Regions from separate parts of the Microbacterium sp. F01 genome, predicted to be linked through region 2. Evidence: riboswitches for the same ligand, from Rfam matches in the RefSeq annotation. Region 2 holds a riboswitch; each other region holds the start of a gene.
What was found. A riboswitch is a leader RNA that binds a small molecule or an ion and turns the genes downstream of it on or off. The one in region 2 is predicted to bind thiamine pyrophosphate.

Region 1 (3,268 bases), 760 kb from region 2:
ATGCCGGAGCCGCTGTGGGAGCGCCTGCAGGCGATCCTCGCCGTGTGCCGCGCGCACGACGTGCCGCTGCCGGCTGCGGCGGTGCAGTTCCCGCTCCGCGACGCCGCCGTGCGTTCGGTCGTCGTCGGCAGCAGTCGCCCCGAGCAGCTGCGCCGGAACGCGGAGCTCATGGCGATCGACATCCCGCCAGCACTGTGGGACGATCTGGCCGCCGCAGGCCTCATCCGCTGACGAAGGGATCCTCATGCTCGAGGGCATCAACCCGCTGCTGACCGGGGAGCTGCTGCTCCACCTGGACCGCATGGGGCACTCCGACGCGGTCGTGATCGCCGACGCGCACTTCCCGGCGTGGGCCATCGGTGCACGCGTCGTCGGGCACCCGTCCGCCTGAGCGCGCTCGGCGGTTCCTCAGCCGTTGAGACCGAAGAGATCCAGCGGGTGCGTGAGGCGCCACCACGGCGACGGCTCGGTGATCTCCGCCGCGAGCGTCAGGTCGACGGTGGCGGTGTCGAGCGGTCCGGTCACGCTGAGAGAGCCGACGACATCGCCGGCGCCGCGGCTGTCGCCCAGGCTGTACGTGGTCGCCACCGTGCCGCTGCCGCCGTTCCAGAGGATGACCGACGCGTCGCCCGACGTGACGATGTCGACCTTGTCGCCCCACAGCGTATCGACCTGGCCGGCCACAGTGCTCGCCGTCACCGAGGGCTTGGGCTGCAGCTCCGCCTCCATCTGCGCGTACAGCGCGCGGGAGGCGGCGAGGCGTGCCTCGTCGTCCGGCTGTCCGAGCACCGAGGCGTAGAGGCGCACGGTCTTGTCGCCGATCGTGACGTCCTTGGCAGACAGCAGATTCCAGGCGTCGAGCGTTCCCGTCTTGAGCCCCACGACGCCCGGATCGGCGAGGAGGCCGTTCGTGTTCTCGACGTGTCCGGCGCCGGGGAGGTCGACGGACTGCTTCGCGACGATCTCGGCGATGACGGGGTGGGCCAGGGCCTTCTGCGCGAGCGTCACCAGGGCTTCGGGGCTCGCGGCGTTGCGCGGGTCCATGCCGGTGGGCTCGCGGACCGTGATCCCGGGGACGCCGTGCGCGGTCAGCCAGGCGTTGGCGGCGGAGGCGTACACGGCGTCGGACGGCCAGATGCCCTGCGCCAGGCGGTCGGCGTAGTTGTTCGCCGAGCCGATCAGCATGCCCTCGAGCATCTGGTACTCGGTGAGCGAGCCGCCCACCGGGACGTCGAGCGCGGACTCGCCGCCTGCGCGGTACTGCCAGTAGCGCGAGCGGTCGGCGGACGTGAAGCGGTACTCCGGCCCCTGCTCGCCGACGGCGAGCGGCATCTCCTCGAGCACGACCAGCGCGGTCACGAGCTTGGTGATGCTCGCGATGGCGGCGGGGTCGGCCGTGGAGGCCAGCGTTCCCGGGATGCCGGCGACGGCCTCGGCGGCGCTTCCCTGACCCGGCCATGCGGGCGCCGCGGCGGGCGCCGCGATCGGCTGCACCTCCATCGCTGTCACGGTGGGCGCGACCGCGTGCAGCGGCCACAGCAGGGTCGTCGCCGCGTACGCGCCGACCACGGCCGCGATCGCAAGCGTGGGCACCACGACGGCGGCGCGGAACGGGGAGCGTCGCGGGGCGTCGGAGAGGAGATCGGCGTCGACCGCCACGTACGGTGTCGCCGCGGCCGACAGGTCGGCCGGTGCTGCGCCGTGTTCGACGACGGTTTCGTCGACCCAGGCCAGCGCGGTGCGACTGCCGGCGACGGTGGGGGCGGCGGTGAGGTCGACGTCGGACGGGTCGACCGGGTCCGTCGGGTTCCACGTCGCGACCGTGGGCACATCGGCGACGGGCACGGTCGCGATCGTCGGCGCGACAGCGGTCACGTCCACCGGAGCTGTGCTCGTCGGCGGGTAGACGGTGTCTGTCTCACCCGTCTGGATCGTGAGGATGCCGCCGTCCGGGGCATCGTCGGACGCCGGCGTCGAGACGGCACCGGTCTGCACGCGTCGCGCGCGACGCGTGGGTGCCGGGGTGTCGTCCGATGTCACCCACCCAAAATACCCGCTGAAGCGGCGGTATACTCGTCGCCACAACCACGGGAGTCCGGTGAGCCGGGCTGAGAGGAAGCGACCCACGCTTCGACCGTCGAACCTGATCCGGATCATGCCGGCGCAGGGAGGAGCTCATATGCACGCGTCCACGTCCGCATCCACCCCCCTCGCGGACCACTCGCAGCCCCCGCGCAGCCTCCGCTGGCGGGTCGTCGACATCGTCGTCGCGGCCGTGCTCGGTGTCGCGATCGGCCTCGTCTTCTGGCTCTGGAACACCGTCGGCGGCACCTGGTTCGTCGCGATGGACGGCCTCACCCCCGGCCTCGGCGGCATCGCCGTCGGCATCTGGCTCATCGGCGGCGTGATCGGCGGCCTCGTCATCCGCAAGCCCGGTGCGGCACTGCTGGTCGAGGTGATCGCCGCGCTGGTCTCGATGCTCATCGGCAACGTGTGGGGCGTCTCGACGCTCTTCTCGGGCCTCGTACAGGGCCTCGGCGCGGAACTCGTCTTCGCGATCTTCCTCTACCGTCGCTTCACGCTGCCCGTCGCGATGCTCGCCGGTGTCGGCGCCGCGGTCGGCGCCTGGGTGTTCGAGCTGTTCTACGGCAGCTCGCCGAACATCCTCAAGACCCTCGAGTTCAACGTCATCTACCTGGTGTCGCTGGCGGTCTCGGGCGCCCTTCTCGCGGGCGTCGTCGGCTGGTTCGCCGTGCGCGGGCTCGCCGCTACCGGCGCCCTCAACCGCTTCGCGGTCGGACGCGAAGCGCGCCGCGAGGTCTGACGTGAGGGCGACCCACCCGGCACGCATCACGGCGGCGGGCTGGGGCTGGCGCTACGGCGGGCGGCGGGCGCCAGCCGTCCACGACGTCTCGTTCACGATCGAGCCCGGTCAGCGCGTGCTCCTGCTCGGAGCATCGGGCGCGGGCAAGTCCACGCTCCTCGCCGGGATGGCGGGCCTCCTCGGCGGCGCCGACGAGGGCGACGAGACCGGCTCGCTCCTCATCGACGGCGAGCGGGCCGAAGCCCACCGCGGCCGCGTCGGGCTCGTGCTGCAGGACCCCGACGCCGGCGTTGTGCTGTCGAAGGTCGGCGACGACGTGGCGTTCGGCTGCGAGAACCTCGGCGTTCCGGCATCCGAGATCCCCTCCCGCGTGGCCGAGGCACTCGACGCCGTCGGGCTCGATGTGCCCCTCGCCCGTGCGACGAAGGCGCTCTCGGGCGGGCA
Region 2 (3,268 bases):
CTCGAGGCGCTCCTCGAGCCAGGCGCGGGCGGTCGCGAAGAGCTTGCGCGCCATCGGGTGGTCGGATGCCCACGCCTCGAACCCGTGCGGCGCACCGCCGACCACCTCGACGGTGACATCCGCGCCTGCCGCTCGGAGCCGGTTCGCGTACTCGATGTCCTCGTCATGGAACAGCTCGATGTCGGAGGTGTACATCCAGGTCGGCGGCATATCGCTGAGGTCTTCGCGGCGTGCCGGCGCCGCGTACGGGGGGAGCGACTGCGCCCCGACGCCCGCGCCGAGATACGACGACCAGCCGACACGGTTCGAGCGGTTGCTCCAGATGAAGTGGTCGGCGGCGTCGTGGCCGCGGTCCGCGGCCGTGCGGTCGTCGAGCATCGGGCAGAACAGCCACTGTGCAGCGACGGGGTCGCCCGCGTCGATCGCCCGCTGGACGAGGCTTGCGGCGAGCCCGCCGCCGGCGCTCTGCCCGCCGATCGCGAGGCGCCCGGTGTCGAGGCCGAGAGCCTCCGCGTTGGCGCGCATCCACTGCCATCCGGTGAAGCAGTCGTCGATCGCTGCGCGGGGAACGGATGCTTCGGCGCGAGGCGGTAGTCGACCGAGACGATCGTGACCCCGGTGTCGCGCGCCGTCTCGCCGCAGTGCACGTCGTCCATCGCGGCGGCGCCCAGCACGAGCCCGCCGCCGTGGATCCACAGCAGCCCCGCTCCGGATGGCCGGGCAGGAGTGTAGACCCGCAGCTTCACGCCGTCGTGGCGGAGCGTGCGGCGCTCCACGCCGTCCACGCGCTTGCCGGGAATGAGCGACGACGCGGTCGCTGCGAGCCAGCGCACCGCGCTGTTCTCGAGATCGACGGTCGGTGCCTTCGCGGTCGCCTCACGCAGTGCCGGATCCACTGCCGAGATGTCCATGCCTGCTCCGTTCTCGCGGGTCTGCGTCGACCCGCCGCTTCATCGTAGAGCCTGACCGGACAAGATTGTCCAGTACGGCTCCCGGTCGCGCCGCGCCGCTGAGGGCGGGGCGGCGCCGGAAGGTGCGGTAGCGTTGCGCTATCCACACGGGTGCCCTCGCAAGGGCTGAGATCGGGCTGACGCGGCCTGCGACCGTTCGAACCTGTCCGGGTAATGCCGGCGAAGGAAGTAGGAGTCGCCTCCATGGAGTCCGTCCATTCATCGCGCGTTCTCGCGCACCTGCACGACACCGAACACGACATCCGCGTGCCGGTCGACCAGATCTCGCTCAACGTGTCGCCGGATGGTTCGGTCAACGCACCCGTGATCGTGTACCGCACCCAGGGGCCTGGCAGTGACCCGGTGCGGGGGCTCGAGCCGCTGCGTGAGCAATGGATCGCCGCCCGCGACGACACCGATGAATACGCGGGTCGCGACCGCGATCTGCACGACGACGGCCGTTCCGCAGTGCGGCGGGGCGCAGCATCCGTCGAATGGAAAGGCGAGAAGCGCCGCCCGCGCCGGGCGAAGCCCGGGCGCAGAGTCACGCAGATGCACTACGCCCGCGCGGGCGTGGTCACCCCGGAGATGCGGTTCGTCGCGCTGCGGGAGAACTGCGACGTGGAGCTGGTCCGTTCCGAGGTGGCGGCCGGACGGGCGATCATCCCGAACAACGTGAACCACCCGGAGTCGGAGCCGATGATCATCGGCAAGGCGTTCCTGGTGAAGATCAATGCCAACATCGGCAACTCCGCGGTGACGAGTTCGATCGCGGACGAGGTGTCGAAGCTGCAGTGGGCGACGACCTGGGGCGCCGACACCGTCATGGACCTGTCGACCGGGGATGACATCCACACCACGCGCGAGTGGATCGTGCGCAATTCGCCGGTGCCGATCGGCACGGTGCCGATCTACCAGGCGCTGGAGAAGGTGAACGGCGACGCGTCGGCGCTCACGTGGGAGGTGTACCGCGACACCGTCATCGAGCAGTGCGAGCAGGGCGTGGACTACATGACCGTCCACGCCGGCGTGCTATTGCGGTACGTGCCGCTGACAGCAGAGCGGGTGACGGGGATCGTCTCGCGCGGTGGCTCGATCATGGCCGGCTGGTGCCTGGCCCACCACCAGGAGAACTTCCTCTACACCCACTTCGACGAGCTGTGCGAGATCTTCGCGCGGTACGACGTCGCATTCTCGCTGGGAGACGGGCTGCGGCCCGGGTCGATCGCGGACGCCAACGACGCGGCGCAGTTCGCGGAGCTCGACACGCTCGCCGAGCTGACGAAGCGGGCGTGGGAGTACGACGTGCAGGTGATGGTGGAGGGCCCCGGGCACGTGCCGTTCCACCTCGTGCGCGAGAACGTCGAGCGCCAGCAGGACCTGTGCGACGGCGCCCCGTTCTACACGCTCGGCCCTCTCGTGACCGATATCGCCCCCGGCTACGACCACATCACCTCGGCGATCGGCGCGACCGAGATCGCACGCTACGGCACCGCGATGCTCTGCTACGTCACTCCGAAGGAGCACCTCGGGCTGCCGAACCGGGACGACGTGAAGACCGGGGTCATCAGCTACAAGATCGCGGCGCACGCTGCCGACCTCGCGAAGGGGCACCCGGGGGCGCAGGCGCGGGACGACGCGCTGTCGAGGGCGCGGTTCGAGTTCCGGTGGCGGGACCAGTTCGCGCTGTCGCTCGACCCGGTCACTGCGGAGGCCTTCCACGACGAGACGCTGCCGGCGGAGCCGGCGAAGACAGCGCACTTCTGCTCGATGTGCGGACCGAAGTTCTGCTCGATGCGGATCTCGCAGGACATCCGCGACCAGTTCGGGCTCGTCGGCGAGTCTGCGCGCACGACCGGGATGGCGGAGAAGTCGGCGGAGTTCCGGGAATCCGGCGGGAGGGTCTATCTTCCTGTGCCGGCGCTGCGCGAGCCGTAGGCGGCGGCAGATGGCTCACCCGAACGACGAAGGTTCGGCCGAGCGGGGCGCCGAGAGTTCAGGAGGCCCCCACCGGCACCACCGCCGGGAGGGCGGCCCGGAGTCGCCGCGCACTGTCGGCGGGGTCGTCGGACTCGGTGATCGCCCGGACGACGACCACGCGCTGGGCACCCGCTGCCACGACCTCCTCGATGTTCGACAGGTCGATGCCGCCGATGGCGAACCACGGCCGCGTCGTGCCGGTGCTCGCCGCATAGCGGACGAGTTCGGTTCCGACGGCGGCGCGACCGGGCTTGGTCGGGGTCGCCCAGACCGGTCCGACGCAGAAGTAGTCGAGGTCGTCCGCGACGGCGGCGACATCGACCTGCTCGGGAGTGTGG
Region 3 (3,268 bases), 1.8 Mb from region 2:
TTCCGCGAGGTTCGGCGTGATGAGGTCGACCTCGCCGGCGAGCTCGCGCAGCGCCTCCTCTGCCGCGGGGTCCAGCAGCCGATCGCCGCTCGTCGCGACCATGACGGGGTCGAGCACGACGATCGGCGGGCGCACCCGGCCGAGCCACGCGCGCACGGTGCCGATGATCTCGTCGGATTGCAGCATCCCGATCTTCACCGCGTCGATCTCGACGTCGTCCGATACGGCGTCGAGCTGCGCGGCGAGGAACGCGGTCGGCGGAACATGCACCTCGCGCACGCCGCGGGTGTTCTGCGCCACGAGCGCGGTGACCACGGCCATGCCGTAGCCGCCGAGCGCGCCGATCGATTTGAGGTCGGCCTGCACCCCCGCGCCGCCGGTCGGGTCGGTGCCCGCGATGCTGAGCACGCGCGGGATCGCTGTCGCTCGAGCCGTGATCGGGGCGGGCACAGCCAGCGTGGTGTCGGTCATCACGCGACCCCCTCGAGGGAGGGGGCATCGGCGGCGCTGCGCAGCGCGCGCGCCGCAGCGGCGGGATCGTTCGCCCCGCAGATCGCCGACACCACGGCGATGCCGGCCGCCCCGGCGTCGCGGAGCGCCGCGACGTCCGGCTCGACCACGCCGCCGATCGCGACGCACGGCAGGTCCGTACCGGCCGCGAACGCCGCGAAGCCGTCCACGCCGAGCGCCGGCGGATGGTCGGGCTTCGTCGACGTCGGGCGGATCACGCCCACGCCGAGGTAGTCGATCGTGCAGTTGCGGGGCGAGGATGCCGCAGCCCGGTGCTCCGCGGAGTTCGCGGTCCATCCGATCACGGCGTGCGCCCCGAGGAGGCGGCGCGCGGTCTCGGGCGGCAGGTCGCCCTGGCCGAGGTGGACGCCGTCGACGCGGGCTCCGGCCTCCCGTGCCGCCACCGCGACGTCGACGCGGTCGTTGATGAGCAGCAGGCAGCGGCGGTCGATGACCTCCGACAGCGCGGTCGCCTGCCGGATGAGCTCACGAGCGGTCACCGACTTGGCCCGTAGCTGCACGACGTCGACGCTCGCGCCCGCCGCGGCGTCGACCACCGCGAGCAGCCGGTCGAACGGCAGCCGGTCGTCGGTCACGAGGTGCAGCGCGAGGCGTGCTCCGGGCCGGGTCATCGGATCGCCAGCACGTCGGCGAGGCGCGCGTCGAGCTCGGCCGGCTGAGCGGCCACGGCGTCGAGCGCATCCAGGAACGCGACGGCGAACGAGCCCGGTCCATCTGCGCGGGCGGCGGCCCGTTCCGATGCGACCGCATAGAGGACGGATGCCGCGACCGCCGCCTCGAACGGAGCGCAGACACCGACGAGCGCGGCCATCACCGCGCCGAGCGAGCAGCCGCCGCCGGTGATGCGGGTGAGGAGCGCGTCCCCGCCCGCGATCCGAACGACACGCTCGCCGTCGGTGACGAGATCGACCGGGCCCGACACGGCCACCACGCCGCGGGTGCGCAGCGCCAGCGATCGCGCGGCGCCGGCCGCAGCATCCGTTCCGTCCGTCGCGTCGACTCCGCGCCCGCCGCCGCCCTCACCGGCGACGGCGAGGATCTCGGAGGCGTTGCCGCGGACGATGGCGGGACGGTGCTCGAGCAGTTCGGCGGCGAGGGCCGTGCGCACGGGGAGGACACCGACGGCGACGGGGTCGAGCACCCACGGTGTGCCGGCACGCACCGCCTCGCGGGCGGCATCGCGCTGCTCGGCGGCGGGCGTGCCGAGGTTGACGAGCACCCCGTCGGCGACCCCGGCGAAGAGGCCGGCTTCGCCCGGGATGTCGCACATCGCGGGGGCGGCGCCCACCGCCAGGAGCGCATTCGCGGTGTAGTTCGTCACCACCGCGTTCGTGATGCACTGCACCAGCGGTGAGGCCTCCCGCAGCGCCGTCAGCGCGGCGGCGGGGGAGAGGGCGGACAGGTGTGCTTCGGTGCGCGCGTTCATCGCGACATCCCTTCGCTCGCATGATCGAGATCAGGTTCGACGGGTGTGTTCTCAGCCCGCTGTGCGGGCACCCCGTGTCACTGCGGAGCAATCTAGCAGGCGATCTCGACGTGCCGACGCCCTGTGTCGGCGTCGGCCCGGTGCGACTGCCGTCCCGGCCGGGAGCCTGCCCGAAGCACGGTCGCGATGTCGGCCCCACGCCGTAGGCTGGGGGAGTGACCACCGCCCTGTACCGCCGTTACCGGCCCGAGTCGTTCGGCGAGATGATCGGGCAGTCGCAGGTCACCGAGCCGCTCATGACCGCGCTGCGCGGCGACCGGGTCGGTCATGCGTACCTGTTCTCGGGCCCCCGCGGGTGCGGAAAGACCACGTCCGCCCGCATTCTCGCGCGCTGCCTCAACTGCGCGCAGGGCCCGACCGACACCCCATGCGGCACCTGCGACAGCTGCGTCGAGCTCGGTCGCGGCGGCGGCGGGTCGCTCGACGTCGTCGAGATCGACGCGGCGAGCCACAACGGCGTCGACGACGCCCGTGATCTGCGCGAGCGCGCGGTGTTCGCACCGGCCCGCGACCGCTTCAAGATCTTCATCCTCGACGAGGCGCACATGGTCACCCCGCAGGGATTCAACGCCCTGCTCAAGCTCGTGGAAGAGCCGCCCGACCACGTCAAGTTCATCTTCGCGACGACCGAGCCCGAGAAGGTCATCGGCACCATCCGCTCGCGCACGCACCACTACCCGTTCCGTCTCGTGCCCCCGGCGGCCATGCTCGAGTACGTCGAGCAGCTGTGCGCGCAGGAGGGCGTCGACGTCGAGCAGGGCGTGCTACCGCTCGTCGTGCGCGCGGGCGGCGGGTCGCCGCGAGACACGCTGTCGTTGCTCGACCAGCTGATCGCCGGCTCGGAAGACGCGAAGGTCACCTACGCCCGCGCGGTCGCGCTGCTCGGCTACACGCACGCCGAGCTGCTCGACGAGGTGATCGACGCCTTCGCCGCCTCCGACGCGTCGGCCGCGTTCGCCGCCGTCGACCGCGTGGTGCAGACCGGGCAAGACCCGCGCCGCTTCGTCGACGACCTGCTCGAGCGTCTGCGCGACCTCATCGTGGTGTCGGCGACCGGCCAGGGCGCGGCGGCGGTGCTGCGCGGAGTCTCGGCCGACGACCTCGCGCGCATGCAGCGTCAGGCCGACGCGTTCGGTCCGTCGCGGCTGTCGCACATCGCCGACCTCGTCATCGCGACCCTCGACGACATGACCGGCGCCACTTCGCCGCGCCTGCAGCTCGAGCTGATGGTCGCCCGCGTGCTGGCCCGCG

Region 1: it holds a riboswitch for thiamine pyrophosphate, as region 2 does, so the genes downstream of both, ACVN90_RS18735 (ECF transporter S component) here and thiC (phosphomethylpyrimidine synthase ThiC) in region 2, are expected to answer to the same signal.
Region 3: it holds a riboswitch for thiamine pyrophosphate, as region 2 does, so the genes downstream of both, thiM (hydroxyethylthiazole kinase) here and thiC (phosphomethylpyrimidine synthase ThiC) in region 2, are expected to answer to the same signal.

What each region holds. Positions count from the first base shown of each region.
Region 1 covers NZ_CM149592.1:4,093,731-4,096,998, reverse strand. Annotated here, with positions in the region: gene ACVN90_RS18750 (aldo/keto reductase) at 1-231, shown strand, start outside; gene ACVN90_RS18745 (RbsD/FucU domain-containing protein) at 245-391, shown strand; gene ACVN90_RS18740 (D-alanyl-D-alanine carboxypeptidase family protein) at 409-2,040, opposite strand; TPP riboswitch at 2,078-2,187, shown strand; gene ACVN90_RS18735 (ECF transporter S component) at 2,180-2,824, shown strand; gene ACVN90_RS18730 (ABC transporter ATP-binding protein) at 2,826-3,268, shown strand, end outside.
Region 2 covers NZ_CM149592.1:291,056-294,323, forward strand. Annotated here, with positions in the region: gene ACVN90_RS01335 (alpha/beta hydrolase fold domain-containing protein) at 1-525, opposite strand, end outside; partial or broken gene ACVN90_RS01340 (alpha/beta hydrolase) at 618-911, opposite strand; TPP riboswitch at 1,048-1,156, shown strand; gene thiC (phosphomethylpyrimidine synthase ThiC) at 1,155-2,888, shown strand; gene thiE (thiamine phosphate synthase) at 2,947-3,268, opposite strand, start outside.
Region 3 covers NZ_CM149592.1:3,085,071-3,088,338, reverse strand. Annotated here, with positions in the region: gene ACVN90_RS14205 (bifunctional hydroxymethylpyrimidine kinase/phosphomethylpyrimidine kinase) at 1-471, opposite strand, end outside; gene thiE (thiamine phosphate synthase) at 471-1,142, opposite strand; gene thiM (hydroxyethylthiazole kinase) at 1,139-1,957, opposite strand; TPP riboswitch at 1,948-2,042, opposite strand; gene ACVN90_RS14190 (DNA polymerase III subunit gamma and tau) at 2,173-3,268, shown strand, end outside.